Regions from separate parts of the Eleftheria terrae genome, predicted to be linked through region 3. Evidence: riboswitches for the same ligand, from Rfam matches in the RefSeq annotation. Region 3 holds a riboswitch; each other region holds the start of a gene.

The links. A riboswitch is a leader RNA that binds a small molecule or an ion and turns the genes downstream of it on or off. The one in region 3 is predicted to bind cobalamin.
Region 1: it holds a riboswitch for cobalamin, as region 3 does, so the genes downstream of both, N7L95_RS01655 (TonB-dependent receptor domain-containing protein) here and N7L95_RS11525 (hypothetical protein) in region 3, are expected to answer to the same signal.
Region 2: it holds a riboswitch for cobalamin, as region 3 does, so the genes downstream of both, N7L95_RS26265 (HupE/UreJ family protein) here and N7L95_RS11525 (hypothetical protein) in region 3, are expected to answer to the same signal.
Region 4: it holds a riboswitch for cobalamin, as region 3 does, so the genes downstream of both, N7L95_RS04090 (TonB-dependent receptor) here and N7L95_RS11525 (hypothetical protein) in region 3, are expected to answer to the same signal.

What each region holds. Positions count from the first base shown of each region.
Region 1 is NZ_CP106951.1:283,492-291,047, reverse strand. It holds gene N7L95_RS01670 (Lrp/AsnC family transcriptional regulator) at 1-165, opposite strand, end outside; gene yedA (drug/metabolite exporter YedA) at 363-1,268, shown strand; gene N7L95_RS01660 (galactose-binding domain-containing protein) at 1,354-3,939, opposite strand; cobalamin riboswitch at 4,160-4,396, shown strand; gene N7L95_RS01655 (TonB-dependent receptor domain-containing protein) at 4,464-6,359, shown strand; gene N7L95_RS01650 (FecCD family ABC transporter permease) at 6,373-7,374, shown strand; gene N7L95_RS01645 (ABC transporter ATP-binding protein) at 7,371-7,556, shown strand, end outside.
Region 2 is NZ_CP106952.1:505,070-512,625, reverse strand. It holds gene cobN (cobaltochelatase subunit CobN) at 1-1,690, opposite strand, end outside; gene cobW (cobalamin biosynthesis protein CobW) at 1,711-2,760, opposite strand; gene N7L95_RS26265 (HupE/UreJ family protein) at 2,771-3,451, opposite strand; cobalamin riboswitch at 3,579-3,853, opposite strand; gene N7L95_RS26260 (hypothetical protein) at 3,940-5,028, opposite strand; gene N7L95_RS26255 (polysaccharide lyase family 1 protein) at 5,294-7,030, shown strand; gene N7L95_RS26250 (LysR substrate-binding domain-containing protein) at 7,402-7,556, opposite strand, start outside.
Region 3 is NZ_CP106951.1:2,619,189-2,626,744, reverse strand. It holds gene N7L95_RS11530 (FdhF/YdeP family oxidoreductase) at 1-1,865, opposite strand, end outside; cobalamin riboswitch at 2,031-2,236, shown strand; gene N7L95_RS11525 (hypothetical protein) at 2,346-2,813, shown strand; gene N7L95_RS11520 (DUF2149 domain-containing protein) at 2,822-3,160, shown strand; gene cobN (cobaltochelatase subunit CobN) at 3,238-7,188, shown strand; gene N7L95_RS11510 (hypothetical protein) at 7,463-7,556, opposite strand, start outside.
Region 4 is NZ_CP106951.1:906,256-913,811, reverse strand. It holds gene N7L95_RS04095 (PepSY domain-containing protein) at 1-808, opposite strand, end outside; gene N7L95_RS04090 (TonB-dependent receptor) at 817-2,994, opposite strand; cobalamin riboswitch at 3,150-3,395, opposite strand; gene N7L95_RS04085 (LysR family transcriptional regulator) at 3,481-4,368, opposite strand; gene N7L95_RS04080 (YbfB/YjiJ family MFS transporter) at 4,437-5,687, shown strand; gene N7L95_RS04075 (carboxymuconolactone decarboxylase family protein) at 5,698-6,285, shown strand; gene N7L95_RS04070 (hypothetical protein) at 6,731-7,556, opposite strand, start outside.

The DNA.
Region 1 (7,556 bases), 2.3 Mb from region 3:
ATACTCGGCCCGGCCCACCCGGATGGCGGCCCGGATGCCGTAGCCCAGCTTCTGCATGTTGACGCAGGCGCGGTAGCCGGTGATGACGCCCGCGGCCTCCAGCTTGCGCACCCGCTCGGTGACCGCGGGCTGGCTCAGGTGCACCCGGCGGCCCAGCTCCGCCATCGACAGGCGGGCGTCGGCCTGCAGTTCGGCGAGGATGCGGGTGTCGTAGTGGTCGAGTTCCGGATTCAAGGCAGCCGTCCGTGCAACTTGTGGTTTGCAAGGATTATGAGTGCCACTTCCTTCAAACACCACTGGGCTCGAAGCGGCGGCTTTCTTACGATCTGAACTTTCCGTTCAACGCAACCGCCGCTTCCTCCATGACTGCCGCCCTCTCCGCCGCACCGCGTGCCGGCACGCTGACGCCGCTGCTCATCCTCTGTCTCGCCGCCACCTGGGTGGTGTGGGGCTCGACCTACCTGGCCATCAAGTTCGCCTTGATCAGCCTGCCGCCCTTCTTCCAGATGGGCACCCGCTTCCTGGTCGCCGGCGCCCTGCTGCTGGCCTGGATGCGCTGGCGCGGACGGCCGCTGCCGGATGCGCGTCAATGGCGCCATGCGCTGGTGGTGGGCACCCTGATGCTGGGGGGCGGCATGGGGGGCACGGCCTTCGCCGAGCAGACCGTGGGCTCGGGCCTGGTGGTGGCCTTCATTGCGGTGGTGCCCCTGATGATCGCCGCCTTGAACCTGCTGTGGCGGGTCTACCCCGGTCGCTACGAGCTGGCCGGCATTGTGGTGGGCTTGTGCGGCGTGCTGCTGCTGACCCAAGGCGCCGGCTTCCAGGCCTCGCCGGCCGGCCTGCTCGCCATTGCGATCGCCTGCGTGAGCTGGTCGCTGGGCAGCGTGTTGAGCCAGCGCAGCCTGCCGCTGGCCCCCGGCGCGATGGGCTTCGCCAGTGAGATGATCTGCGGCGGCGCGGTCTTGCTCGCCCTCTCGCTGGCGACCGGCGAAACCCCGGCCTGGCCGCCGCAGCCGGTCTCGGCCGCCGCCTGGGCCTACCTGGTGGTGTTCGGCTCGCTGATCGCCTTCAATGCCTACATGGTGCTGCTCAGCCGCGCCAGCGCGGCACTGGCCTCGAGCTACACCTTCGTCAACCCCGTGCTGGCCATGCTGCTGGGCGTGGCGGTGGCCGGCGAGCACATCACCCGCTTCGAGTGGGCCGCCGCTGGCGTGGTGCTGTGCGGCGTGGTGCTGATGCTGCGCGGCGCCGCCTTGCGCGCGCGCTGACGCGGGCCTGGTGGCAACGAGGCCTTCGCACGGACACTCGGCAAGGCCGCCCGGGATGTCTCCGGGTCAGCCTGCCGGTGCAGCCTCAGCGACCGATCACCTCCACCTCGGCCAGCGACAGCGTGCTCTGCCGGTTCAGCCAGATGCGCACATAGCGGCCGGTCTGCGCCTCGGACAAGGCCACCTCCAGCGCACGTTCGCCCTTGAGCGTGTCGACGTGGTAGACGCCGACGCCGGGACGCGCCCGCTCCTCCTCCAGGCTGCCGCTGCCAAAGGGTGTGTCCGACACCAGCACGTCGAAGTCGGCCAGCAGCTCGCTGCAGCAATCGATGCGGTTCCACAGTCGCACCCGGCGTAGCGGGTGCACCGCGCCGAGGTCCACCTCCCACCAGGGCTGGAAGGCCTCGCCGGTGAAGGTCAGCGGGCCGTCACGCCAGGTGGCGTTGAAGCGGCCGTCCACCGCCCGGCTGGCGACCCCGCCGGCCGCCGTGTGGGACTGCCGGGCCGGCTTGCGCAAGGCCAGGTTCACCGGCCCCTCCTCCACCTCCACCTCGGCCAGCGCGAGCACGTTGGCTTCGGACTCGCCGCCCTGGCCGCCCGAGCCGGAGAGGTCCGGGTCCGACTGGCGCTGCACCCGCACGCCGTGGCCGACCACCGCGGTGCCATTGAGCAGGGTCAGGTCCACATGCAGCCGGTCGGGCGACTGCAGCAGGTTCTCGGCATTGAGCAGGCCTGAGGTCCAGACCGGGTTGCCGGCTTCATCCAGCACCGACACCGTGATGTCGCGCAAGCGGCTGCGGCAGTCGTCGGTGTCCCGGCATTCGCCCAGGCGGTTGAACAGGCTGATGCCAGCGATCGGGCGGCCGCTGCCGAAGTCGAGCTGCCAGCTCGGGTCGACATTGCTCGACGAGGTGGCGCTGTAGGCAGACCAGCTGCCGTCGATGGCGGCGCCGGCGTCGCGAAAGCCGCTGGTGCTCGATTGGCTGGCCCAGCCCTGGTAGGCGACGTTGGCCGAGCCGCCGCGCACCTCGACGATGGCCGCCGAGGACGGCACGCCCTCCTCGTCGACCACATGCAGCTGGTAGTGGCCCGGCGGCAGCAGCGTCTCGCCCAGCTCGCCGAGGTGCAGCTGTACCCGGTTCATGGACTGCGAGAACGGCACCGGCACGTAGCGCAGGTCGGTGCTGTGCCCATGGGTGACGGCGCCGGCCGAGATCAGCGCCACCGAGGCGATGCGGCGGCTGTCGGACAGGCGCAGCGAGCCGTCCTCGCCCTGCCGGAAGTACGGATCCACCCGCTTGATGGCCGGCCGGTCGGCCCAGACCACCTCGCCGTCCCAGCGCTTCTTGAAGAAGTAAGGCGGAAAGAACACCTGTGCGGTTTTCGCAAAGACCGGGCCCGGCGAGCCGCCACCGGTGTTGAGCACCGCCCCGTTCGGCAGCAGCAGCGACGTGGAGTGGTACAGGCGGGCGGCCGCGGCCGGTGCCCAGGTGGCCCACTGCCCGGTGTCGGGGTCCCACATCTCGGCCGGCATCACCGCGGTGCCGACACCGTTGCCCCGGGTGGTGCCGCCGGTGACCAGCACCCGGCCATCCGGCAGCATCAGCGAATTGGGATAGTTGCGGGCGAAGTTGAGCTCGGCCGTCGGGCTGCTGACGGGCAGGTCACCGGCGATGTCCAGCACGGTGGCCTTGCGGGTCGCGGGCTCGCGGTCGAAGTCGGTTTCGCCGCCAGCGATCAGCAGCACCTTGCCGGGGCGGTACATCACCGAAGTGCCCGCCACGCCCAGCCGGTGGCCCGCCGGACCGAGCACGGTGAGGCGGCCTTCGCCCTGCGGGTCGAGCTGCCACAGCAGGTCGTTGGAGACGCCGACGATCAGGCCGTTGGGCGCCAGGTAGGCACGCGGATACCAGAAGCGCTTCTCGGTGGCGCCGAACGCCTCCTCGCTGCTGGCACCGGTGAGGGGCCGCCAGCCCTCGGCGGCGGAAAAGATCTCGGGCGTCACGCCATAGGCCGGCGGCGTGATGCCGCCATTGTTGCCGCCCACCACCACCACCCGGTTGTCGGGCAGCTTCACCAGCGTGCCGTACCAGCGTGGCTGCTGCATCTGCGAGGCGCGGGCGATCAGCAGGCTGCGGTCGGGGTCGTACTGGGCCGTCTTCCAGAAGGTGTTGCCGCCAACGATGAGCAGCAGGCCGTCCGGGCCCATCACCGATGCGCTGCAGAAAGAGTCGAGCTCGGTCGGGCTGGCGACTTCCCGGTGTGCCGCGGGCGTCAGGCCGATGCGGGTGTCCCACTCGTCGAAGGTGACCGCCTTGCGGGTGCGCGGGTTCTCCTCGTTGGCACCGTAGGTGAGGATGCGGCCGTTGGGCAGCACGTTGGCATGGATGCCGAGCAGGGGCCAGTCGACCACCGGCGTCCACATGCCAACCAGGTGGGCATCGGCCGTGGGGGTGACGGTGCCGACCAGGCCGTCGAGTGCCGGGGCGATGACGGCCGCCTGGGCCGTCTCGCGATCATCGGCCGCCTCGGCGGCCGGGGCGGCTCTGCTGCCGTCCGTGTCGGCATCGCCGCCGCCTCCGCCTCCGCCGCCGCAGGCCGCCAGGGCGGCCAGGATCCAGGGCGCGACCAGGTGGCCAAGCACAAGGCGAGGCCGCTTCAGTATCAACATGCTGACTCCGTGAGGTCCCGTGACGGGCGGGGGGGGCCGCTGCGGCGGTTGCCCGTTGGGACGGGGTTGTTCTTCGTGGCCCGAACGATATCGGCAAAGAAGTGGGCACGCGCCCACCCAGTCAGGGGCCTTGGCAAGGCGGCCCAGGGCGCGCCGTTTGCTTACGAGGCGTCCCAATTGCTTCACGTGTGCTGGATCAACCGGGAAGTCTGCAACGCTCTCATACAATCATCGGGTTGGTGCTCGCGCGGCCGGTCGGCTGCGCGGTTAAACGGGAAGCAGGAGGGGCCGGTGCCGCAGAGGTGCCGATCCTGGCCTGCGCTGCCCCCGCAACGGTCAGCAGACGAAGCGCACCGTGCTTCAGCGCCGGTTCACCGCCACTGGCTCGGCAACGAGTTGGGAAGGCCACCGGCGTCGGTCTGCCAGCCCGGATACCGGCCAACAGGGGGGCGTGCACAGCACGCCCGAACGGCTCGGCCCTGCGGGGAAGCAGGCACGAGCATCGATCGACTGCCTTTCTCGCGATGACCACACGATCGTCCACCATGCTGCATGGTGTGTTGCCGCTGGCGCTGGCCGCTGCCTTTCCTTCTTCTTCCTGGGCCGATGCCGAGGCCCTCCACCTGCCGGAGACGGTGGTGACCGCGACGCGGCTGCCCCAGCCCGTGCAGGACGTGGTGGCCGACGTGTCCGTCGTCACCCAGGAGGAGCTGCGCCGCTCCGGCCAGACCACCTTGCGCGAGGTGCTGCAGCGCCTGCCCGGCGTGCAGATGAGCAGCAACGGCAGCTATGCGTCCAACACCCAGCTGTTCATGCGCGGTGCCGAGCTCAGCCGGATGGTGGTGCTGCTCGACGGGATACGCATCGGCTCGGCCACCTCGGGCGCTGCAGCCATCGAGAACATCCCCGTCGCGCAGATCGAGCGCATCGAGGTGCTGCGGGGCCCGGCAACCACCCTCTACGGCGCCGATGCGGTGGGTGGCGTCATCCAGATCTTCACGCGCCGCGGCAGCGCCGGGCAGCAGTACGAGGCGCAGGCCGGCTTCGGCTCGCACGGGCTGGTGAAGTCCAGCGGCAGCGTCAGCGGCGGCGGCCCCGGCTGGGGCTATGCGCTCTCGCTGTCCGGCGAACGCGCCAAGGGCATCAGCAGCCGCACCCGCGAAGGCGGATCGCTCGACTACAACCCGGACGACGACAGCTACCGCAGCGGCTCGGTGGCCGGCTCGCTGAACTGGACCGTCGCGCCCGGGCACACCATCTCCACGCAGTGGTTCAGCGCGCGCAACATCCACGAGTTCGACAGCACCTACTCCGACCCGCTCACCTTCGGCAGCCCGCTGGGCCTGACCTCCGCCACCACCGATGCCGAAACCCGCGGGACCACCACGAACTGGGGCGTGACGATCGACAACCGCCTCAGCGAACGCTGGCAGTCCAGCGTTCGCCTCGGCCTGACGCTCGACAAGAGCGCCAGCGTCTACGAGCGGGCCTCCGATGGCGCGCGCGATGGGCGCTACGACTTCGACACCGAACGCCTGCAGTTCGGCTGGCAGAACACCTTCTCGATCGGCAGCGACAAGGTGATCGCGGCGCTGGAGCGGGTCGAGGACGAGGTGGACAGCACCACCCCCTACACCGTCAGCCGGCGCCACACCAACAGCGCCCTGCTGGCCTACTCGCTGGACCGCGGGCCCTGGATCGGGCAGGCGGCGGTGCGGCGCGACCACAACTCGCAGTTCGGCGGCTTCACCACCGGCAGCCTGAGCCTGGGCTACCGCCTGACGCCGGCCCTGCGGCTGACCGGCAGTGCCGCCAACAACTTCCAGGCGCCCACCTTCAACCAGCTGTACTTCCCTGACTACGGCAACCCGGCGCTGCGCCCGCAGCGCAACCAGGGCCGTGAACTCGGCGTGAAATACGACGACGGGCGCTGGCAGGGCTCGCTCACCTTCTACCGCAACCACATCCGCGGCTTCATCGACACCGTGACGGCCAAGCAGACCAGCCGCGCCAAGATGTCCGGCGCCACGCTGCAGGCCGGCTGGCGCAATGCCGACTGGCACATCGACGGCTCGTTCGACATCCTCGATGCCAAGGACGAGGCGACCGACCGTGAACTGGTGCGCCGTGCAGACCGCACCGCCCAGCTCACCGTGGAAAAGCAGGCCGCCTGGGGCAACGCCTTCGTGGAATGGTTGCTCGTCTCGGATCGCGAAGACACCGCGGTGAAGGGCCGCCGGCCACGCCTCGGCGGCTACGGCCTGCTGAACCTGGGGGCGCAATGGCGGCTGGCGCCGGCGTGGACGCTGCTCGCACGCCTCAACAATGCGACCGACAAGGACTACACCACGGCGTACAGCTATTCGACGCTCGGCCGCACCGCCTTCATCGGCATCCAGTTCAGCGGCAGCCGCCCCTGAGCGGGCCGGCAACATGCGAGCGACACGGCCGCCCCTGGTCTTCCTGATGCTCGGCCTGGCCGCCGGCGCCAGCCTGCTGCTGGCCGTCGCCGTGGGCAGCCAGGCGCTGTCGCCCGGCGCGGTGCTGGCCGCCCTGGCGGGCCAGGCGCAAGGAATCGATGGCGACATCGTGCTGCAGCTGCGCCTGCCGCGCGCCCTGTGCGCCCTGGCCTGTGGTGCCCTGCTCTCGCTGTCCGGCGCGCTGCTGCAGGCCTTGCTGCGCAACCCGCTGGCCGATCCGTACGTGCTGGGTGTGTCGAGCGGCGCAGCGGTGGGCGCGCTGACGGCACTGTGGGCAGGCCTCGGCTGGTGGCTCGTGAGCGCCGGTGCCTCGGCCGGCGCGCTGGTGGCCACCGGCGCGGTCTTCCTGCTCGGCGCCCGGGCCTTTCGCCGGCAGGCCGACAGCACCGAAGCCGGCGTGCACCTGCTGCTGGTGGGCGTGATCCTGAGCGCGGGGTTCGCGGCGATCGTCTCCTTCATCCTCTCGGTGGCGCCGGAGCAGCAGCTGCGCAGCATGGTCTTCTGGCTGCTCGGCGACCTCAATGGCGCCGACCGCTACGGCCTGCCGCTGGCCGGCGCCGCCCTGCTGCTCGGACTGGCGCTGCTGGTCGCGCGTGACCTCAACCTGATGCTGCTCGGCGATGCCCAGGCCGCGTCGCTCGGCGTGGAGGTGCGCCGCGTGCGCGCGCTGGTGGTGGTGCTGGCCTCGCTGGCGGCCGGCCTGGCCATCACGGTGGCCGGCAGCATCGGCTTCGTCGGCATGGTGGTGCCGCATGCGCTGCGGCTCTGGCTCGGCAACGACCAGCGCCTGCTGCTGCCAGCCTGCGCGCTGGGCGGTGGTGGCTTCCTGGTGCTGGCCGACACGCTGGCCCGCAGTGTGGTGGCGCCGATGCAGCTGCCGGTGGGCGTGCTCACCGCGCTGATCGGCGTGCCGGCCTTCCTGTGGCTGCTGCTGCACCGCGGAGGCCGGCCATGAGCGAGGAGATGCGTCCCGCTGCCGGCCCGGCGGTGCTGTGCACCGCCGGCCTGGTGGTGGAGGCCGGCCGCCGGCGCCTGGTGGACCGGCTCGACTGGCAGGTGCGGCGTGGCGAGCGCTGGGCCCTGCTGGGCTTGAACGGCTGTGGGAAGACCACCTTGCTGCGCACGCTGGCCGGCCTG
Region 2 (7,556 bases), on a different replicon from region 3:
CATGCACCACCGCGTCCACCCCGAAGGCCTGCCGCAGCCAGAAGTAGAAAGCCAGGTAGCCGTGCGGCGGCACCAGCTCGGCATCGTGGTAGCTCGCGGCGCCAGCCTCGCCATAGGCGCGGGCCGGCTGGATGCCGATGAAGACCTGGCCCAGCCGCAGGCCGGCGATCATGAAGCGGCCCTGCCGCACCAGCGGATCCTGCTCCGGCGCCCCCCAGCGGGCGGTGACCGCGGCCGCCATGCCGGCAGGCAAGCGCGCCAGTGCGGCCAGGTAGTCGGCCATGGCCAGGCTTTGCCAGGCCGGGCGCAGCGGCCATTGCGAGGGGTCGGCCGCAATGCCTTGCTGCAAGCGGCGCATCAGCGCATCCCCATCGGCCGGCAGCGCGTCGAGCCGGTAGCCCTCGCGCTGCAGCAGGCGCAGGATCTCCATCACCGAGGCCGGCGTGTCCAGCCCCACGCCGCTGCCCAGGCGCCCATCGCTGCCAGGGTAGTTGGCCAGCACCAGGGCCAGCCGCTTCTCTGCCACAGGCAGGCGCCGCAGCCGCACCCAGCGCCGCGCCAGCTCGGCCACGAAGTGGCAGCGCTCCTCGTCCGGCTGGTAGGCCACCACGTCGCTCTGCGTCAGCTCGCAGCGGTAGGCCAGGCCCTTGAAGCTGATGGCACGGGTCACGATGCGGCCGTCCACCTCCGGCAGGGCCACCTGCATCGCGATGTCGCGGGGCCGCAGGCCCTGGGGGTCGGCCAGCCAGTCGTCGCGGGCCGATCCGGCCACCAGCACCTGCAGCACCGGCGCGTCGCCGGCCAGCGGCTCGGCCAGCTCGCCCGACAGCGCGGCGAACGCGGTGCTGTTGAGCACCAGGTCCACCGACTGCTCGGCACACAGCTGGCGCAAGGCGGCCAGGCAGAGGGGCTCCTTCAGCGAATCAAGCGCCACCGGCAGCGGATTGAGCCCACGCTGCAGCAGCGCCGCCGCCAGGCTGTCGAAGGCCGCCGTGTTGCCGGATTGCAGGTGGGAGCGGTAGAACACCAGCGCCACCACCGGGGCGCCCGGCTGCCAGCCGGCCCGCACTTCGTCCAGCGTGGCGGCAGCACCGTGGTGGCGTGCGCCGGCCGCCGGGGCCTGCAGGCAGGGCGGCCGGTACAGCGCCACCTGCGGCAGGGCCGTCGGCGGCAGCGGCGGCTCGCCCCAGCCGAGACCGTCGTGGGCCAGGCTGCGCAGCAATTGCCGCGCGTTGTGCAGGCTGCCGGCCCGCAGGTACTGCCACCACTGGCGGCACAGCGCCTCCGGCAGCGTGCTCTTGCGCAGCAGGTTGACGTCCTCCTGCAGGTCGCCCGAGAACATCGCCAGCCGCAGCCCCCGTGCCGAGGCCAGCTCGCCCAGCCGCTGCACGCCGTAGGGCCAGGCCGACTCGGCACCCAGGTGGTCCACCAGCACCACCCGGGCATGCTGCAGCACCTCGTCCACATACAAGTCGAGCGACGCCGGCTGCCGCAGGAACATCAGGTTGGCCAGCCGCAGGCCGGGCCAGCCGGGCTCGCCCGCCTGCAGCTCGCGGTAGGCCCGGGCCAGCAGCGACAAGGTGGTGTCGGCCGAACTCAGCACCACCAGCTCGGCCGGGCTCTGGCCGAGTCGCATGACCGCGCCCTCGTCCTCGACGAAACCGCCGGGGCGGGTGCTGAGCAGGTGCATCGCGGGGGGATGCCGGCGGCCTAGGCCAGGGCCGGCGCAAGGCCGGCGCGCAGCGACGCCGCGTCCAGCCCCTGGCCGATGAACACGAGCCGGGTCGACGGCGCCTCGTCGTCGCGCCAGCGGCGGTCGAAGTGCGCATCGAAGCGCCGGCCCACCCCCTGCACCAGCAGCCGCATCGGCTTGCCCGGCAGTGCCACGAAGCCCTTCACGCGATAGAGCGTGTGGGCCGCCGCCAGGCCGGCGAGCGCCGCCATCAGGCGCTCGCGATCGACGGCCGGCAGCTCCAGCACCAGCGAGTCGAACTCGTCGTGCTCGTGCGCCTCCTCGTGGTCATGGTGGCTCTCGCGCAGGTGGATGTGCGCTTCGGCCGCCCGCTGCTGGCCCAGCAGCAGGTCCACCGGCAGTTCCCCGCCCCGTGCCGGGACGATCTTCACCTCAGCGGGGATCTCCGCCCGGATCAGCACCTCGGCCTCGCGGCGCTGGGCCTCGCTCATCAGGTCGATCTTGTTCAACACCACCAGGTCGGCGGCCGAGAGCTGGTCCTCGAACAACTCGTGCAAGGGCGATTCATGGTCGAGGTCGGGATCGGCCCGACGCTGCGCGTCCACCGCCGCAGGATCGGCCGCGAACTGCCCGGCCGCGGTGGCCGGCCCGTCGACGACGGTGATGACGGCATCCACCGTGAAGGCATTGGCAATGCCGGGCCAGTTGAAGGCCTGCACCAGCGGCTTGGGCAGGGCCAGGCCGGAGGTCTCGATCACCACATGGTCGATCTGCTCGCGCCGTTCGGCCAGCGCCTGCATCACCGGGAAGAACTCCTCCTGCACGGTGCAGCACAGGCAGCCGTTGGCCAGCTCGTAGAGCTGGCCGGGGCGCTCGCGGCCGTCGTCGTCGCAGCCGATGCCACACCCCTTGAGGATCTCGCCGTCGATGCCGAGCTCGCCGAACTCGTTGACGATGACCGCGATGCGCCGGCCCTGCGCGTTCTGCAGCACATGGCGCAGCAGCGTCGTCTTGCCACTGCCCAGGAAACCGGTGACGACGGTGGCGGGGATCTTGGTGGTCAGCACGTGCCCTCCCTCAGGCCGCCAGCGGCGCCAGTTGCACGAAGGAGAAGTAGGCTCCCAGCACGCCGACCACCGTGCCGGCCACCAGGCCGGCGCGCTGCAGCTGCGGCACGGTCCACCGCGAGGCCACCGTGGAGACGGCGACGACCAGCCCGGCCTGGATCAGCGCGAAGCCGAACAGGTAGGCCAGCAGCGGCGTGGATTCCGCACCGACGATGGATTCGCCGTAGGCATAGCCATGCAGCAGCCCGGCCACCGGCAGGGCCGTCCACAGCACTGCCGCCGGCAACGCCCGCCGCCACAGCAGCGCGAGCCCGGCGACCACCACGCTGAGGCCCACCAGCAGCTCGCCGGCCGGCAGCGTGACGGCATTGAGGTGCAGCACCGTGCCGGCCAGCGAGCCGGCGACAAACACACCCGCCAGGCCGGCCCGCAGTGCCAGTGGCAGCCGCGCCACCAACAGCGCCAGCGCCAGCACGAAGGCCAGGTGGTCCAGCCCGATCACCGGATGCGCGAGGCCGGACAGCAGCCCTTCGCCAAAGGTGCCGGGCATGGCGCCTCCCATGGCGTGGTGGGCGAAGGCCGGCGAGGCCAGCACCGCGAAGGCGGCAGCACCGCCGCGCACGGCAGCGCCCGTCCAGGCACGGTGAGGCGCCCTGGTGCGAGGGGAAGGCAGAAGGAGCAGACGGTCCATGACATCCTCTTCAGGCCGGCGTCCCCGCCGGCCGGGTGGCGAACGTGATGCCGTGAGAGGTACAGCCCGGACATTCCCGCGCCGGCTCCGGCCGCAGGAACAGCCCGGACGCCGCCCTCCCGCGGCTTCCGAGTGAGGGACGACGGCCGGTATCCGGGCTTGCAGAGCCGGGCGGCGCCGAGGCGGCACCACCCTGCGGAAAGGGGCTCGCCTTCCCGCACGCGGCTGCGTGCAGTGGCTGCAGGGCACCGCCGGCCCCTGCCTGAACCCTTCCTTGCCTGCTGACCGTTGCGGGGGCAGCACAGGCCTTGCCACGCTCGACGAAGCGCAGCGCACCTGTTTCCCGTTGAACCCACGCCCCCCTTGCTGGCAGGCGTCGGCACCGTCGATCCCGCCTGCCGGCCGGGCTTCGCCCGGTCCGCCAGGACGTGGCCATTCTAGAGGGACGGCGGGCGCCTGCACTGAGTGGGTTCCCGGAGCCGGCCCCCTTAGAAGCAGGCGGCCGTCAGCTTGCCGTACAAGGTGTTGAGGTCGAGCTGCGCAGGAAAGCCGGCTGGCACCTGCCCGCTGGCAAAGCCCCGGCTGCGCAGGCCGGCCAGGAAGGGATGGCTCAGGTACTGCTGGCTGAAGCTCCCCAGGTTGCCGAAGTAATGGGAGAACAGCCGGGCCGGGTCGAGCGCGAATTCGCCACGGTGGCTGGCGCCGTCGTTGCCGTCGTCCCAGCCCCAGGGCGCATTGGCCGAATGGCTGCTGCAGCTCTTGAGGCCGGCACCGCAGCCGCCACTGCTGTCGCCCTTGAAGCTGCCCCAGCTGTTGAAGGTCTGCGCCTGCGCACCCGGCTGCACGGCTTCGTCCAACGCGGCCGCCCACAGCCCGCCCGGCGCCGCCATGTCGACCAGGCGATAGGGCACCTGGCGATCGTTGCCCGAGGCCGGATGGCCGGCGGTGCCCAGGCTGGGGTAGTAGATCACGCCGTCCTGGTCGGCGGCGCCGTTGAAATCGGAGGTGTAGGGCCAGGCCTTCAGGCCATGGCCCTTGGCCTCCTGCACCGTCTTGACGCGGCTGACGCCCTCGTGCAGCTCGAAGGACAAGGTGCCGTCGATGTCCTCGTGGCCGCCCACGTAGGGGCTGCCAGGCGGGGTATAGGCATAGAAGTCGGTATGGAAGACGGTGATCATGCCTTCCAGCCGACCGAAGGCCGAGCCATCCTTGCGCACCGACAGCAGGGCGCCTTCCAGGTCGTTCTCGTGCTCCTGGTCGAAGATGGTGTCGGACCAGTCACGCGGGTGATAGAAGGCATAGGTGATGAAGTAGTGGCTGCAGCTCTCCACCACGGAGTAGTAGACGGTGGCCGGCCAGAGCCCGTCGCCCCGGTGATCCCAGTTGTTGGTGGTGACGCGGTCGCCGTCGTAGTCGTAGGCGGTGAGGTAGTCCGATGCCGCATCGCTGGAATCGGTGTCCTGGTAGTGCACCGGCGCATGGTGATAAGCCAGCTCGGCAGGGGTGGCGGCGGGCACGACGGCCGGCGCGAGAAGAACGCCGGCGCATGTGGCCAGGGCGACCATGGAACGTGGCATCGGGAGCTCCTTTGTCCAGACAACAAAAGCCGCCAGCCTGTCGGGCCGGCGTGTCGAGCCGATGACCGGGCAATCGCCCTGCCTGCCGGCGGGCTGCCCCCACCCGCCGTCCGCCCTGCCGCGGGCCGCCGCCACGGGGAAAAGTCCACTTTCAACATTTGCCTGCGCAAACCGGGCGAACGCGCGAAGAAACGGCCTAATGCCGCGGTCGATGCGACGCCGGCCACCGGCCTGCCGCTGCACTCCCACCCACCGGACCCCGCCCATGCCCCGCTCCCCGCGCCTTGCGCTTCATCTCCTTGCCTGCCTGCTTGCCGGCCACACCGGGGCCTGGGCGACGAGCGGCAACGCCGCCCCGTCCCCGCTGGCCTTCGGGGCGACCACGGCCGCCGAGGCGAGCGCCAGCGCGATCGACCCCGCCAAGGCGCGCGTCACCGCCCAGGCCAGCGGTCGCCTGGAGCTGTTCATCAATGGCCAGTTCATGGGCCGGGCCATCGACGCGCGGCAGCGCCTGAGCGCCTATGCCCGGGCGCTGCGGGTGGGCGACAACGTCATCGTGCTGCGGGTGCGCAGCCAGGACGCCGCGTCCTTTGCCTATGCACAGCTGCAAGGGGAGTTCGGCCGCGCAGTGAGCAACAGCGGATGGCGCGCCCGGTTGGCCTCGGCCGGCGAGGCGGCCGAGGCCAACGGCCCCTGGAGCCGGCTGGACTACAACGACAGCGACTGGGCCCCCGCCAGCGAGCGGCCCATCCCGCGCCCGAGCGGCTTCCCCTCGGACGGGGCGGCGCGCTCGATCTGGCCGGCCAACGCCGGCCCGGGCGTCGCCCTGTTCCGCCTGCGCCTGTGGGTGCCTGACGCCGCAGCGGCGCGCCCGCAAGGCTGGGGCAGCAGCGTCACCGGCGGCAGCGGCGGCGAGCGGGTGCGCGTGCGCACCCCGGCGGAGCTGGCCAGCGCGCTGTGCCGCACACGCAGCGGCTCCACCTGCACCGACACCACGCCCCGCATCATCGAGGTGGCGTCGACCCTCGACTTCCGTGGCAGCGAAGGTCCGGAGCACAAGCCGGGTTGCTACCAGGCCGTCTGCCCGGCGCCGATGCAAAGCGAGCGACTGATCGTCGCGGCGCCCGGTATCACCCATTGCGACGGCAAGCCCACCTTCTCGGTCGCCTTCGACGCGGCGGGCCGCACGCCGCTGCTGGTGGGCTCCAACAAGACGCTGATCGGCATCGGCGATGACGGCGTCATCAAGGGCAAGGGGTTGATGCTGAGAGGCGGCGTGAGCAACATCGCGATCCGCAACCTGAGCTTCAGCGACATCAACCCCGGCATCGTCTTCGCGGGCGACGCCATCACGCTGGACGACACCGACCGGGTCTGGATCGACCACAACCGCTTCCAGCGCATCGGCCGCCAGCACATCGTCTCCGGCTGGGGCAAGGCCTCGCGCGTCACCATCTCGTGGAACCAGTTCGACGGCCGCAGCGCAGCCTCCGCCACCTGCAACGGCCAGCACTACTGGATGCTGCTGCTGGTCGGCAAGGACGACAGCATCACCTTCGCCAACAACTGGCTGCACGATTTCTCGGGCCGCAGTCCCAAGATCGGCACCGCGGCCGGCCGCGCCAGCGTGCAGTTGGTGAACAACTACCTGCAGCGCGGCAAGGGGCACGCGATCGACGTCACGGCCCCCGCCCAGGTGCTGGTGGAGGGCAACTACTTCACGTCGGTGCACACGCCCCTGGTGCGGCATGAGGATGCCGGCGGCGTGTGGGCCCCCCTCGGCACACCGGACAGCGGCGCGCAGGCCGCCTGCCGCGCGGCCCTTGGCCGCGACTGCGCCGGCAACGAGGAGCGCGGCGCGCTGGAGCGCGGCGGCTTCCGGGTGCAGCCGTCGGTGCTGGAGCGATTCAAGGCCGACGGCGCGCACCACACCGTGACGCCGTATCCGGCGAGCAAGGTGCCCGAGGTGGTGCCGCACCTTGCCGGGCCAGGGCACCTTTGAACGCTGGCGGATGGCCGGTACGGCTCGGGCGCTCGTGCACCGATGCGCACACGCCCAGCCCGGCCTTGTCCGTACTGGCCGCCGGCGGCAAGCCGAGGCGACGCACCCCGGAGATGCCACGCTGCGGTGCCCCGGCGTGGCGGCACGGCGCTCGCCGTCGCAAGCAGAAGGATCGCGGGTTCGAAGGGTGCAACGGCGCCGCGCACAGCCGTCTCGCCGAGCACCCGCGACGAGCGACCACATCGAGATCCCCACGCCCTGATGGACAGCGAGCGATGCGCGGCTGGCGGGCAGGGTGACGGGAGCACCCGGCGCCGCTGCCCGGGCAACCGTCTGCGACGGCGACCGATGCGCGGCGGCAAGCGCGGGCCCTACGGTGCAGGCCCGGTCCTGGCGCCGCCCTTCGGCGGCATGGCCGGCCGCCCCACCTCCACCCCCATGCGCTCCAGCAGCGCCGCCACCGCTGCGGACTGCCGCTTCAGGCGGTGCACCACCACATAGCAAGGCCGGAAGGCCTTCGGCCAGC
Region 3 (7,556 bases):
TTGCCGGAAGCTGTCAGCCAGACCCGCTCGGCAGCCGTGTTGCGCAGCCGAAAGCCGCCCGGCGTGCGCACGCGGGTGTTGAAGCCGGCGAAGTCGTCGAACACCGCCTCGATGCGGTCGCGGATGCGGTCGTAGTCTTCCACCAGCCACAGCCAGGGCGTCTTGCTGCGCGGCAGCGTCGCGGCCGCCAGGCGGGCCACGATCATCGGCTCGGACAGCAGCTGCGGCGCGGCCGGCTCGTTCATGCCGCAGGACAGGTGCACCATGCTCATCGAGTCCTCCACCGTCACCGACTGCGGGCCGCCCGCCTGGCGGTCGATCTCGGTGCGGCCCAGGCAGGGCAGCACCAGGGCCTCTCGCCCGTGCACCACGTGGCTGCGATTGAGCTTGGTGGAGACCTGCACGGTGAGCGCGCAGCGGCGCAGCGCCTCATGGGTGAGCGCGGTGTCCGGGGTGGCGGCGGCGAAGTTGCCGCCCATGCCGAAGAACACCTGCGCCTGGCCATCCAGCATGGCCTGGATGGCGCCCAGCGTGTCGTGTCCCGGGCGGCGCGGCGGCTCGAAGCCGAAGACCTGGCCGAGCCGGTCGAGGAAGGCCGGCGAGGGCTTCTCGTGGATGCCCATCGTGCGGTCGCCCTGCACATTGCTGTGGCCACGCACCGGGCAGACGCCGGCACCGGGGCGGCCCAGGTTGCCGCGCATCAGCAGCAGGTTGGTGATCATCTGCACGGTGGCCACCGCATGCGGGTGCTGCGTGATGCCCATGCCCCAGCAGGCGATGACCTTGCCGGCCCCCGCGTAGACCGCGGCGGCGGCGCGCAGCTGCGCTTCGCTGAGGCCCGATTCTTCGACCAGCAGCGCCCAGGACTCGGCCCGCACGTCGGCCTCGAAGATGTCGAAGCCGCGGGTGTGCGCTTCGATGAAGGCCAGGTCCAGCACCCGCGGCTGGCCGGCGGCACGGGCCGCGTCGTCGAGTTCGAAGACCGCCTTGCACAGGCCCTTGACCGCGGCCAGGTCGCCGCCGATGCGCAGCTGGAAGTAGTGGCTGCTGATGGCGGTGGAGCCGAGCGTGGCCATCTCCAGCGGGCTCTGCGGATCGGCGAAGCGCTCCAGGCCGCGTTCGCGCAGCGGGTTGAAGCTGAGGATGCGGGCGCCGCGCCGGGCGGCTGCGCGCAGCTCGCCCAGCATGCGGGGATGGTTGGTGCCCGGGTTCTGGCCGAAGATGAGCAGCGCGTCGGCCTCGGTGAAGTCGTCCAGCGTCACGCTGCCCTTGCCCACGCCGATGCTCTGCCGCAGCCCCAAGCCGCTCGGCTCATGACACATGTTGGAGCAGTCGGGGAAATTGTTGGTGCCGAACTCGCGCACGAACAGCTGGTACAGGAAGGCGGCCTCGTTGCTGGTGCGCCCCGAGGTGTAGAAGACCGCCTGGTCCGGATGCGGCAGCTGCTGCAGGTGGTGGGCGATGCGCCCGAAGGCGGCGTCCCAGCTGATGGGCCGGTAGCGGTCGGTGGCCGCATCCCAGGCCAGCGGCTCGGTGAGCCGGCCGAGTGCTTCCAGGTCGTGGTCCGACCAGCGGCTCAGCTCGCTGACCGTGTGCTGGCCGATCACCTCCGCGGTGGCGCGGCGGGCGGTGGCCTCCGCCGCCACCGCCTTCACGCCGTTCTCGCAGAACTCGAAGGTGGAGGTGTGGTTGCGGTCCGGCCAGGCACAGCCGGGGCAGTCGAAGCCATCGGGCTGGTTGGCCGAGAGCAGGGTGCGCGCCCCCTTGCCGGCGATGCGGTGTTGCAGCAGTTGCCGCGCCGCACTGCGCAGCGCGCCCCAGCCACCGGCGGGGTAGGGATAGAACTCGATTTTGCTGTCGCTCATGGCAGTCGCACCCGGCAGGCGTGAAGGTCAGGGGACGAGGGTATACCACCGGCCGCTGCAGCGCCGGGCTGGCGCGATGCGGCCCGGCCCGGCGGCCTGTCTACCGCAGGCGCGCCGCGATGCCCGGGGCTGCTCGGTGCGCCGGCCTGCGGTACATTGGCGCCCGTTGGTGCGCGTGCCGGCGATCTGCCGGCACCGTGAAACGGGAATCAGCGCCGGGCCGCCTGGGCGGCCTGCAAGCTGAGCTGCCCCCGCAACGGTAAGCGGAAGCCAGGGGGCCTCGCCCCTTGCAGTGCCTGTCCGATGCCCACTGGCCGCCTGCGGCCGGGAAGGGCCAGGGCGCTGTGCCGCCAGCCCGGAGACCGGCCAACACGCGGGCCGCGCGCGAGCGCGCCGCGCTGTGCCCGGCGGCGGGGATGCGGCCGGGTGCCTCCCCGCGAGCCGGCCGGCTCGCCTTCCTGCAGACACCGAGGGACCGCGATGATGATCGAAACCGGCATGGCGCAGCTGGCGCAATGGCTGCTGTGGCCCGTCTCGCTCGGCGTGCTGGCGACGTTCGCCGCCGCGCTGTGGGCGCTCGGACGCATGCTGGCCGAGGCTTGGCAACGCTGGCGCCGTCCCGGCTGGCGTGCCCTGCCGGTGGCGGACCACATCGGCCTCGACGCGCTGGAGCTCGCCGCGCTGCAGCAGCTCGAGCCGCTGCGCCTGCTGGCGCGCATCGCGCCGCTGCTCGGCCTCATCGCCACCATGATTCCGCTCGGGCCGGCCCTGGCCGGGGTCGCCTCGGGCGATGGCGGACGCACCCTGCTCGGCTTCGGCAATGCCTTCTCGGGCGTGGTGCTGGCGCTGGCCGCAGCCGCCATCGCGCTGGCCGTGCATTCACAGCGGCGGCGCTGGCTGCTGGCCGAGCTGCATGCGGTGCGGCAGGCCCGTGGCCTGGCGCAGTGAGGCCGGCCATGCGACACCGCCATCTCGACGCGCTGGCTGACGACGATGACGACCCGATGCTGTCGGCCGTCAACCTGGTGGACGTCTTCCTCGTCGTGGTCGCAGCGCTGCTGGTGGCGCTGACCCTGAGGGCCGAGCGCGAGGCCGGCGAGACGGTGACCGTCATCCGCAACGCCGGCCGGCCCGACATGGAAATCGTCGTGCGCGAGCACGGCCGCGAGCTGCGGCTGCGCGGCGATGGCAGTGCCAGCGCCGGCAACGGCGTGCGCACTGGCATCGCCTACCGCCTGCAGGACGGCAGCGTGGTGTACGTGCCCGAGCCGGCGGCTTCCGGGAGCCGACCCTGAGGCCGCGCGCCGGCACGCGCCCGCGACCCGGCTGGCTGGCATGGGCCTGGTGCGCATGGCTGCTGTGGGCCGCCGCAGTGCAGGCCGCGCCCCGGCTGCTGTGGCTGAGCACCGACCTGACGCCGGCCACCCGCAGCGCCCGGCTGGCCGAGCTGGCCGAGCAGGCCGGTTTCGAGTGGCAGCACGTGCAGTTGCCGCTGCAGGCCGGTGACGACCGCTTGCCCCGGCAAGCCCTGCAGCAGGCGCTGGCACTGGCCGACTGGGTCTGGATCGACGCGCCGCACCCGACGGCACGGGCGCGGCTGGACGCCGCCTTCGGCGCCGAGCTCGCCGGCCACGCCGCGCGCCGGCCCGGCCGCCTGGCAGCCACCGATGCCGCCGCGGGCGACGATGCAGCCGCCCGCATCGCCGCCTACCTGCGCGCGGGCGGACCGCGGGCCTGGAGCCAGGCGCTGCAGCTGGCGGCTGCCGTGTCGGCCGGGCAGCCGGTGCCCGCGCTGCCACCGCCCGAGCCCTGGCCGGCCCGCGGGCTCTACCATCCCCGCGCGCCCCGGCTGTTCAGCGATGCCGCCGAGCTGGCGTTGTGGCAGGCCAGCGATGCCGGGCTGGCCGGCCGCCCCGCGGTCGTGCTGCTGGTTCACCGCCATCACCTGGTGGACGGCAGCAGTGCCTGGCTGGATCGCTGGCTGGCCATGTTCGAATTGGCTGGCCTCGCTGCCTATGCGGCCTTCAGCCAGTCGCTGGACGCCGCCTCGCTGGCGGCGCTGCTCGAGGTGGATGGACGCCTGCAGGCCCGGGCAATCGTCACCCACCAGCTGCTCACGCCCGGCGCCGCGCTGCAGCCGCTGTTCGAGCGCTGGGACGTGCCGGTGCTGGCCACACTGCCCTACCGCAGCGGCGACAGCGGCGCCTGGCAGGCCGACGCCACCGGCCTGGGGCTGGCCGAACTGCCCTTCTACCTGGCCCAGCCCGAGGCCGCCGGCACGGTCGATCCGATGCTGGTGACGGCCCGGGGGGATGCCCGGGAGGGCTGGCGCCTGATCGAGCCGCAGGCCGCCGCCGTCATCGCCAAGCTGCAGCGCCTGCTGGCCCTGCGCGACACGGCCCCTGCCGACAAGCGGCTGGTCGCAATGGTCTACAACTACCCCGCCGGCGCGAGCAACTTCGGCGCCTCCTTCCTCAATGTGCCGCGCAGCCTCGAGACGGTCAGCCAGGCGCTCGCCGAAGCCGGCTACCGCACGCACCGCCTCACCGAGGCGGAATGGATACGGCAGCTGTCGCCGCTGCTCGCCGCCTACTACGAAGGGGCCGACCTGCAGGGCCTGCTCGACAGCGGCGCGGCAGCCGCCCTGCCGCTGGCGCGCTACCGCGCCTGGTTCGACACGCTGGACGCCGCCGTGCGCGAACGCATCCTGGCCCAGTGGGGGCCGCCCGAGCGCAGCCGCTTCGTGCTGCGCCATGGCGGCGAGCCGGTGTTCGTCATCCCACGGCTGGAGGTGGGCCGGCTCAGCGTGCTGCCGCAGCCGCCCCGCGAGGAAACCCGGCGGCCTGGCGAGCGCGTGTTCTCGCACCGCAGCCGCCTGCCGCTGTCGCATCATTACCTTGCGGTCTACCTGTGGGCGCGCGAGGCGCACGCCCTGGTCCACTTCGGCACGCACGGGACGCAGGAATGGGCCAACGGCAAGCTGCGCGCACTCGCCGTGCAAGACGACGCACTGCTGCCGCTGGGCGACGTGCCGGTGATCTACCCCTACATCGTCGACAACCTCGGCGAGGCCCTGACGGCCAAGCGCCGCGGCCGTGCCACCATGATCAGCCACCGCACGCCGTCCTTCGCGCCGGCCGGCTTCCAGGTGCGAATGGCCCGCATGCACGAGCTGATGCATGAGTGGGAGACCGCCAGCCACGGGCCGACCAGGCGATCGCTGGAAGCCGCACTGCTGGCGCAGTTCGTCGAGCACGGCTTGCACCGCGACCTGGGCTGGAGCGCCGAGCGCATCCAGGCCGACTTCGCCGGCTTCCTCGAGCTGCTGCACCCCTGGCTGGACCGGCTGGCGCAGGACGCGCAGCCCCGCGGCCTGGCGGTGTTCGGTCGGGTGCCGCCGTCGGCCGAGCGCCGGCTCACCATCCTGCAGGCCCTGCGCCAGCCGCTGATCGAGGCCCTGGGCGAGGACATTGACGAAGCCTTCCTGATCGACCATGCCGAAGTGGCCGACTCGCGCCCGGCCCGCTGGCTGGAGGTGGCGCTGCGCGATGCCGACGCCGCCGCCACGCTCGACCTGCGCCCGCCGCTGCCCGAGGGCCCGGTGCCAAACCGGGCCGCCCGCCGCCCGATCGATCGCGACGCGCTGCACCAGCTGGCGCTGCGCGCCCAGGTGCTGGAGCAGCGCCTGTCCACCGAGGGCGAAATCCCCGGCCTGCTGCGTGCTCTGGACGGCCGGTTCGTGCCGGCCGCCTATGGCGGTGATCCGCTGCGCAATGTCGACAGCCTGCCCACCGGCCGCAACCTCACCGGCCTGGACCCCAGCCGCCTGCCCACCCGCCAAGCCTGGCAGGCGGCCCAGGCCCTGTTCAAGGACTGGCTGGCCGGCTGGCAGCGCGACCACGGCGGCCGCCCGCCACGGCGGCTGGCCCTGTCGCTGTGGGCCGGCGAGACCTTGCGCCACCAGGGCGTGCAGGAGGCACAGGCGCTGGTGGCGCTGGGCGTCGAGCCGGTCTGGGACGCCGCGGGCCGGCCCACCGCGGTGCGTGTGATTCCCGCCGACCAGCTCGGCCGGCCCCGGGTGGATGTGCTGCTGTCGGTCACCGGCTCCTACCGCGACCAGTTCCCGGCGCTGATGGCCCTGGTGGACCAGGCGGTCGCAGCGGTCAGCGCCGCCGAACCCGAGGGCCCGGTGGCCAGTGCCAGCCAGGCGGTGGCCGGGGAGCTGGCCGGCCGCGGGCTGCCGGCGGCGGTGGCTGCGCGGCTGGGCCGGGTGCGGGTGTTCGGCAATGCGCCGGGCGACTACGGCACCGGCCTGGCGGAGGCGGTGCAGTCCGATGGCCTGGATCGGCAGGACAGCCGGCTCGGCGAGCTGTTCCTGCAACGCATGAGCCAGCCCTTTCTCGATGGCGCACCGCTGGCACAGGACGAGGCCGGCGAGCAGGGCAGCGGCCGGAGTGCGTTCGCGGCCCAGCTGCGCCGGGCCGATGCCGCGCTGCTGTCACGCAGCTCGCACCTCTACGGGATGATGACGTCGGACGATCCCTTCCAGTACCTCGGCGGCCTGGCCGCAGCCGCCCGCAGCGCCGGCCGTCCGGAGCCGCTGCCGCTCTATGTCAACCAGCTCGCCGACGCCGGCGACCTGCACACGCAGACCGCCGCGCAAGGCATCGCGCAGGAAATGCAGTCCCGCTACCTCCATCCCGGCTGGCTGGCCGCGCAGCGGGACGAGGGCTACGCCGGCACCCTCCAGGTGGTGAAGGCGCTGCAGTTCGCCTGGGGCTGGCAGCAGGTCGACAGTCACAGCGTGCGCGACGACCACTGGCAAGGCTTCTTCGAGGTGCTGGTGCGCGACCGTCACCGGCTGGGACTGCCGCAATGGCTGCGCAGCCATCCGCAGGCCTACGCGCAGGCCCTGGAGCGCCTGGCCCAGGCCGACCGCCACGGCTATTGGCGTCCGGATGCCGGCACGCGGCGCGAGCTGGCCGGCCTGTTGCAGACGCTGGACCGCCTGGCGCCCCGCCCCGACGCTTCGCGCGAAGTGCGGGACTGGGCCCGGCGGCAGGCCCAGCGCCCCGCCCGGCCAGGCGCGTCCCTGCGCGGCACGCCTGCAGCCGGCGTGGCACAGCGGCCGGCCGCCACGCCGCAGCAGGCGGCGCCGTCACCCGCCCTGCAAACCGGCATCCGGTTGCGCCCGCTGGAGACCCCGGGCGCCGGCCAGGCAGTGGCGGACCGGCTGCTTCAGCTCTTCCTGGCGGCCCTGGCGCTCGGCATCTTGCTCGCCGGTGCCCTGTATCAGCTGCGCCGCCCGGCCGCCGCCGGGTGAAGGGGAACACGGAGGAAAGGGGGAACAGGCGAGGAGGCCGCGCCGCCAAGCTCCGCCGCGGCGGGAAGCTGGGCCCGCCGGCGTGGCACCGGGCGCGGCAGAGGCGCGGGCTGCCCCGCCGTAGTGGCCCCGGTGCGCCGCTGCGGCGGCCACGGGAGCCATCAGACCTTGGTTCGAGTCGCCCCGCCGCGGGGCAGGCAAAAGGGCGGTGTTGCTTTGTGTCGGATGTAAAGCGCCGGGCCGCGACGGCGGCCCGGCGAACCCTTTGGCGGCCTCAGGCCGCGTCCAGGGCGGGCTGGCGGAAGCGGCCTTCATCGTCGGCCGCCTGTTCCGGGTCGAGACCGCTGCCTGCTTCTTGCCAGACCTGC
Region 4 (7,556 bases), 1.7 Mb from region 3:
AGCCGCCGTAAGGCGTGATGTGCCCGGCCCGGTAGCGCCGGCGCAGCCGCATCCGCAGCACGCCGATGACGAGGCCGCTGGCCGCGGCCACGATGCCGGCGCCCGACACCCAGAGCACCACCTGGCGCCATAGCGGCGCGTCGGCCCGCAGCGGCGTGAAGTACAGCCAGTGCGGCACCGCGCCCAGCCAGTTCCAGGCGCGCTCGCGGCGCGTGGTGTCGCGCACGACTTCGCCGCTGACCGAGGACACGTACAGCTCGGTGCCCGCGGCGTCCGCCACTTCGACCCGGTGCAGCGGGCGCAAGGCGTCGAGGCTGCCCGACACGGTCCACTGGTCTCGCTCCAGCGTCTCCACCGCGCGGACCGGGGCGCCGCCTGCGAAGGCCGATGCGATGGTGGCTGCCTCGCGGGCACCGAGCGGCGCCAGTGCCGCGCCGTCGCGGGCCGAGACGGCATGCCGGCCACCGTGCGCGTCCACCACCCGCCATACCGGGCCGGCCTGCGGCCCGGCAGCCAGCATCTCCAGGCCCATGCGCCGGGGCGCTGCGGCCCGCGCTCCGGCGGGCAGCGCAGCCAGCGCCGCGGCGGGGCCAAGCCGGGCCTCGTGCAGGTGCAGCGGGCGCAAGCCGCGCAGGCGTTCCTCGTCGTCCAGCGACGGAAAGCCGATGTACATCATCACCAGGCCACTGGCGAACCACATCACGAACAGCAGGCAGCCGGCGATGCCGAGCCAGCGGTGCGTGGCGTACAGCGCGCGCCTGCAAGGCGGCCAGAGGCGGCGTGCCAGCGGCCCCGGGAAGTGCCCCATGGCCGGCCTCAGAAGCGCAGGTGGGCCGACAGCTCGACCGAGCGCGGCCGGCCCAGCAGCCATTGCTGCCCGTCGTTGGAGGTGGACAGCGCATGGTCGCGGTCGAACACGTTGTCCACCTGCAGGGTGACTTCCAGGTCGCCCCGGGGCAGCCAGGCCAGCGCCGCGTCGACCACCGTGTAGGCGCCGAGCTGCCGGCTGTTGGCGGTGTCGACCTGCCGGCGACCCACATGGCGAAGGCCCGAGCGGGCCTGCCAGCCGGGCGCCGGCCGCCAGTGCAGCCAGAGGTTGGCCGCTTGCTGCGGCACGCCGGGGGGCGTCTTGCCGGCGCGCGAGATGACGGCGCGGCCCACTTTTTCGTCGAAGTCGTCGTAGCGGGCATGCAGCCGGGCGAGGTTGGCCTCCAGCCGCAGCGTGCGCGCCAGTGCCAGCTCCACGGTGGCCTCGACGCCTTGCGACGACTGCTGGCCGATCTGCTGCTGCAGGGCGGGGTTGTGCGGATCGCGCGAGAGCAGCTTGCGCTTCTCGATGCGATAGAGCGCCACCGACCAGGCGCCGCGCCCCTGATCCAGCAGCTGCTTGTAGCCCAGCTCCAGCTGGCGGCCGGTGGTGAGGTCGTAGTGCGCCATCGACGGAGACAGCGACACCAGCCCGCCCAGCGGGTCCACCGCCCGGGCGAGCTGGGCATACACCGACTGCGCCGCGCTCGGCGCCCACACCACGCCGAGCCGGCCGGTGGTGTAGGCAAAGGTCTTGTCGAAGCTGCCGGCCGGCTGGGCGAGGTCGTGGCGTTCGACGTCGACATGGTCGCGCCGCAGGCCGCCCACCAGCGACCAGTGGTCGTCGATCACGAGGCGGTCTTCCATGAACAGCGCGACAGTGCGGGTGCGTGTGCGAAAGCGCGGCCGGTAGCTCGACGGCGAGGCATACCGGCCGGGGTCGAAGCGCTCGAGATCGACCGTCGACTGCCCGCCATAGGGCGCATCGGTGGCATGCCGGAACTGGATGCGGTTGAGGTCCAGGCCCAGCACCGCCCGGTGGCTGTAGCGGCCCAGCGGATGCGCCAACGCCACGTCAAGCCGGTTGCCGACTTGTTCCTGGTCATGGCCGATCTGCAGGTAGTCCTCGCGCAGCACGTGGCCGCTGTCGGGCAGGTGGGCATAGCTTTCGGTGTTGCGCCAGTGGCGCCGGCTTTCCAGGCGGTAGAGCTGGTTGCGCAGCCGGAGCTGCTCGTTCAGTGCCCAGTCGGCTTCCAGGCGGGTCCAGCGGTCGCGGTAGCGGATGGCGGCGTCTTCGACGTTGTAGTTGAGCCGCCGGTTGCGCTCGTCGAGCCGGCCGTTGACGAGCGGCACGCCGAAGTAGCGCTGCGGCCGCTGGTGTCCCTCGTCGTGCGAGAGCCGCAGGCCCAGCGTGGGCGACAGGTCCCATTGCAGGCTGCCGCCGGCGGCCAGGCTGCGGGCGTCGCCGCGGTCCATGAAGCCGCTGCTGCGGTGGTGGCTGATGTCGAGGCGGTAGGACCAGCGCTCATCGAGTGCGCCACCGCTGCCGAAGGCCGCACGCCGCGTGCTGTCACTGCCGACAGCCAGCAGGGCCTCATGGGCGGCCGGCTGGCGGGATGGCTTCTTGGGCACGATGTTGACTGCCGCGCCAATGGCCCCTTCGCCGAACAGCACCGAAGCCGCGCCGCGCAGCACCTCGATGCGCTCGATGGACCAGGCGTCGAAGGGAAAGGTGACGGTGCCTGCGCCGACCTGCAGCCGGGTGCCGTCGAACAGCTGCATCACCGACCCATGGCCGCCGAAGCCGCGGGCGGACAGGGCGCTGCCGCCATTGCCGGGGGCGGGCGAGGCGGTGATGCCGGTGGCCCGGCTGACCGCCTCCAGCACCGAGGTGTCGCCCCGTTCGCGCACGGCGTCGCCAGACAGCACTTCGATGCTGGCCGGCGTCTGCAGCGGCGTCAGCTCGAGCCGGCTGCCGGTGCGGGTCGGTTGGTCCAGCGCCCCGGCGCTGGCGCGGCGGGCTTGCACCTTGATGTCGGGCAGGGTGGCCGGCGTGGTCTCATGCGCGCGGCTCGCCGGGGCGGCGGCGCCGGCCAGGGCGGCTGTCAGCACGGCGGCCGGGGGGAAGGCACTGGAGTGGAACGCACGGGAGTGGAGAACCCCGGTGCGGCGCGGTTGGTCGTTCATGGCCCAGCTCTCTGGCGGGCCGCGTCCCCGCAGCCCGCCTTGCATTGCATTGCAGGAAGAAGCCGGGGAGGGCGACGCACGGGCGGCACCGGGCGGCCTGCGGGCAGTCGCACCGGTGTGCCGGTCTGCCGCACGCCCGCAGCTTCCGGGATGGGCGAAGGCCGGTATCCGGGCTGGCGGAGTGTGGCGCTCGGGGCCCCGAGGGGCCGCTGGCGCCACGGAGGTTTCGCCTTCCCACGCACTCTCGTGCGCAGTGGCTGGGGCGCCTGCTGGCGCCCGCATGAAACCGTCCCGATCCGCTCACCGTTGCGGGGGCAGCACAGGAGTTGCGCTGCAGCGTCTGCAGCACGCACCTGTTTCCCGTTTAACCCGCGTCGCGAGGGGCAACGCGGGCACCTTCGTCCGCGAGCCGCGGGCAGCGATGCCGTCCGTGGCGGGAGCGGATTCTAGAGGGCTGCCGGCCAAGGCGGCCAGGGGTGGCTGCGTTCAGGCCGCGGTGCGCCGCCTGGCGCGCGGCGGCGGCAGCATCTCCATCAAGGCCCGCAGGGGCGCGCTCGCCTCGCCCTGCCACACCAGGTGCGTGCGATTGACGCGCAGCCGCGCGGGCAGCGGATGGCGCTGCACCGAGCTGCCGAGCACGGCCTGGTCGAGCACTTCGGCCGGCACGATGGCCACACCGGCGCCGGCCGCTACGCAGGCGACGATCGCGTGGTACGAACCCAGGTCGAGGATGCGGCCGGGCGAGGCGCCGCCTTCGGCCGCCCATTCCAGGAGCCGGCGCCGGTACGAGCAGCCGTGCGGAAAGGCCAGCAGGGTGCGGCCGTCCAGATCGGCCGCACGGCGAGGGGCGGGCGCCTGCTTGGCGGTGATCAGCACCAGTTCCTCGTCGAAGGCCGGCACGCTGCGGAGGCGGCCCTTCTCCAGCGGCTCGGACACGAAGGCGGCCTCCACCTCGAAGCGCTCCAGCCGGCGCAGCAGTGCGGTGGACGTGCCGGTTTGCAGCTCGATCGACACCTCCGGGTAGCGGGCATGGAAGGCCGACAGGACCGGCGGCAGCCGGGCGCCGGCGGCGCTTTCGAGGGAGCCGAGCCGCAGCGCCCCGCGCACGACACCGCTGCGCAGTTCCTGCTCGGCCAGGTCGGCCATCTGCAGCAGCCGCTCGGCATGGCCGAGCACGGTGCGGCCCGCATCGGTGAGCACCAGGCGGCGACCCTGGCGCTGGAACAGGGCCAGGCCCAGGCGCTCCTCGAACTGCTTGATGCGGGTGGTGACGTTGGAAGGCACCCGGTGCAGCTGGCTGGCGGCGCGGGTGACGCCGCCTTCCCTCACCACGCAGCGGAAGATGTGGAGGTCGTCCAGGTCCATCATTCTCATGCGGAGAATTGTATGTCTCCACAATTCAGTATTCAGAATGCCTTTGCGGGTGTCCAATCCTCCACACGATGCGTACCGACCCCTCCCTTGCTCACCGGCCGCCTGACCTGACGGCGGCGTCGATCACCGTGGCCGGCCTTGTCGCGTTGGCGGTGGCAATGGGCATCGGCCGCTTTGCCTTCACGCCGCTGCTGCCGCTGATGCTGCGCGACGGCACGCTGAGCGCGGCCGCAGGCGCGGAATGGGCGGCCGCCAACTATGGCGGCTACCTGCTCGGCGCCATGACGGCGGCCTGGTTCTCCGGCCAGCCGCAGCGCGGCCTGCGTCTGGGCCTGCTCGGCGTGGCGCTGGCCACGCTGGCGGTGGCATGCATGGACGGCGCCGTGGCGCCCGGCTGGCTGGGCGCGCTGCTGCGCGCCGCAGCCGGCGTCTTCAGCGCCTGGGTCATGGTGTGCGCCAGCAGCTGGTGCCTGGCGGAGCTGGCCCGGCGGCAGGCGTCGCAGTGGGGCAGCTGGATGTATGTCGGCGTGGGCCTCGGCATCATGCTGGCCGGTGGGCTGGCGTGGCTCGGCGGGCGGCAGCCGGCCCGATGGTTGTGGCTCGAGCTGGGCGGGCTTGCGGTGCTGGGCGCGGTGTTCGCGCTGCGGCCGCTGCGAGGCAGCGGCCGCGTTGGCGCGTCTGCCGGGTGGCGCATGGCGCCACCGCCGGCTGCAGCGGCAGCCGCCTCGGGGGGGAAGCGCGGGCAGCCGGCGCTGGTGCTGTGCTATGGCCTGTTCGGGTTTGGCTATATCGTGCCGGCCACCTTCCTGCCCGCCATGGCGCGGCAGCAGGTGGCCGATCCGCTGGTGTTCGGGCTGATGTGGCCGTTGTTCGGGCTGGCCGCTGCCGTGTCGGTGGCGGCGGCGGCGCGCTGGCTGTCGGGCTGGCCGCGCAGGCGGGTCTGGGCGCTGGCGCAGGGCGTCATGGCGCTGGGTACCGCGCTGCCGCTGCTGGCCGCGCAGGGCCTGTGGGTGCTGGCGGTGTCGGCCGTGCTGGTGGGCGGCACCTTCATGGTGGCCACCATGGCGGGCCTGCAGCTGGCTCGCGAGCAGGCGCCGGCCCATGCGACCGCGCTGCTGGCGCGCATGACGATGGCCTTCGCCGCCGGGCAGATCGCCGGCCCGCTGCTGGTGCGTGTGCTCGGCGCCGGCCGCTGGGCCGGCTGGGACGCCCTGGCATGGGCCAATGCGGCAGCCACCGCGCTGCTGCTGATGTCGGCGGCCTGGCTGTGGCGCGCGCCTGCGCCGGCAGCCGTACCGGCAGCTTCACCTTCAACCTGAAGAGACCTCGATGACCCTTGCACCTTCCATGACCTCGGCGCTGACTTTTCCCGAAGCCGGCCTGCCCGAACGCCTGGCCCCCCCGGCGGTGCTCGACCCCGCGCAGCAGGAGGCGGCGGACGAGCTGATCAACGGCCCACGGCGCGGCGTCTACGGGCCGTTCCGCCCGCTGATGCACCGGCCGGCGCTGCTGAGTGCGGTGGCCAAGGTGGGTGAGAACCTGCGCTACCAAGGCAGCCTGGATGCGGCCTTGCGGGAGTGGACGATCTGCGTCGTCGCCCGCGAGCTGTCCAACGTCTTTGAATGGGACATGCACCTGCCGCTCGCGGCAGCGGCCGGTGTGCCGGCGGCGGCGCTGGCGGCGCTGGATGCCGGCGAGCCGTCACCGCCTGAACTGCGGGGCGACCTGGCGCTGGCGCGCAGCGTGGCCACGGAGCTGATCACCCATCACCGGCTGGGCGACGCCACCTACCAGGAGGCGCTCCAGCAATGGGGTGAGCCGACGCTGGTGGAGCTGCTCACCTTGATCGGCTATTTCGCGATGGTGTGCTGGCTGATGAACGTGGCGCGCACGCCGGGGCCGGCGCCGGCGCGCTGAGGGGGGCCTGGCAGGACGAGCCGCTTCCGCCGGCCAATGGCGGGCCCCGCGGGCGCATTGACGCGCCTGGCCGGGGAGACGCGCCAGGCGGTTGACGCCGTGCCTGCGCCCTCGATTCATCGACGACCTGCGGACGGCCGACCCTCGCAGGCCGGTGCGGCTGCCGGTGAGCGCGGGCGAGGGGGCCGTGCGCCTGCAGCGATTCGTGCAGAAGTCGCCTCCGGCGCCCGTCGGGCGCGGTGTTCGCGCTGCGGCCGCTGCGAGGCAGCGGCCGCGCTGGCGCGTCGGCCGGGTGGCGCTGCCCCTCAGCATTGCTTGCGGGGACCGGGACGCTTGCGGTGCAGCGACCATCCTGGTCTGCAGTGCCGGTCGCTGGCTGCCGGCCAGACAGGTTGCTGGCAGCCACGGCACGGGCTCCGTGGCGAGCCCGTGCAGCCCGCCGAGCTCAGTCGATGCGAACCACCAATTCCTTCTCTTCGCCCGACGCATCGGCCTTGCAGCGCACATAGGCCGTTTGCGAGCCGGTGGTGGCAAAGGTGGTGGTCTTGCTGTGCGAGAGGCCGTCGGCCGAGCGGCTCAGGTTGTCGTACATGGCGCCGTAGCTCGAGCCCGCCTGCGACGACCAGCGGCACTGTGCCGCCACGCTGCTGCTCAGCTTGAAGGTGGCGCTGTAGCCGCTGTGCGTGACCTGGCCGAGGACGATTGCCAGGGGGCCGCCGCCCGGCGTCGGCGTTGGCGTGCTGCTGCCGCCGCCGCTGCCGGTCGTGCCGACATAGACCCACGATGGCAGGCCGATCATGTAGCTGGAGGGCGGGCCCTGGTCGTTGAAGTTGGTCGCGAACAGCAGGCGCGAGCCATCGCGGCTGAGCGTGGCCTGGTGCTCGCCGAAGTAGGCCGTGCCTTCATTGGCGCTCAGGTACTGGTAGCGCTCCGCCGCGCGTGTGTGGGCCACCGCATGCTGCTTCCCGCCGGGCTTCAGCTCCACCAGCATCAGCTTGCGGTACATCGGCTCCATCGTGCTGTCGGGAAACACCTTGCCGTAGTTGGCGGAATCGCCATACGTGCTGACCAGCACCCAGCCCGGCTTGTTGAACGCCTGGCCGGAAATGTGCAAGGCATAGGCCGATCCCGAGCGCGGGTACAGCGGCATCAGGTTGAAGGCGTTGCCGTTGGCCATGTTGATGGCGCGCACCTGCTCGGCCGCCTGGTCGGCGACGACGTAGTAGTCTTCACCCGCCGGGCCCAGGGCCAGGTCGCTGTGTTCGCTCTGG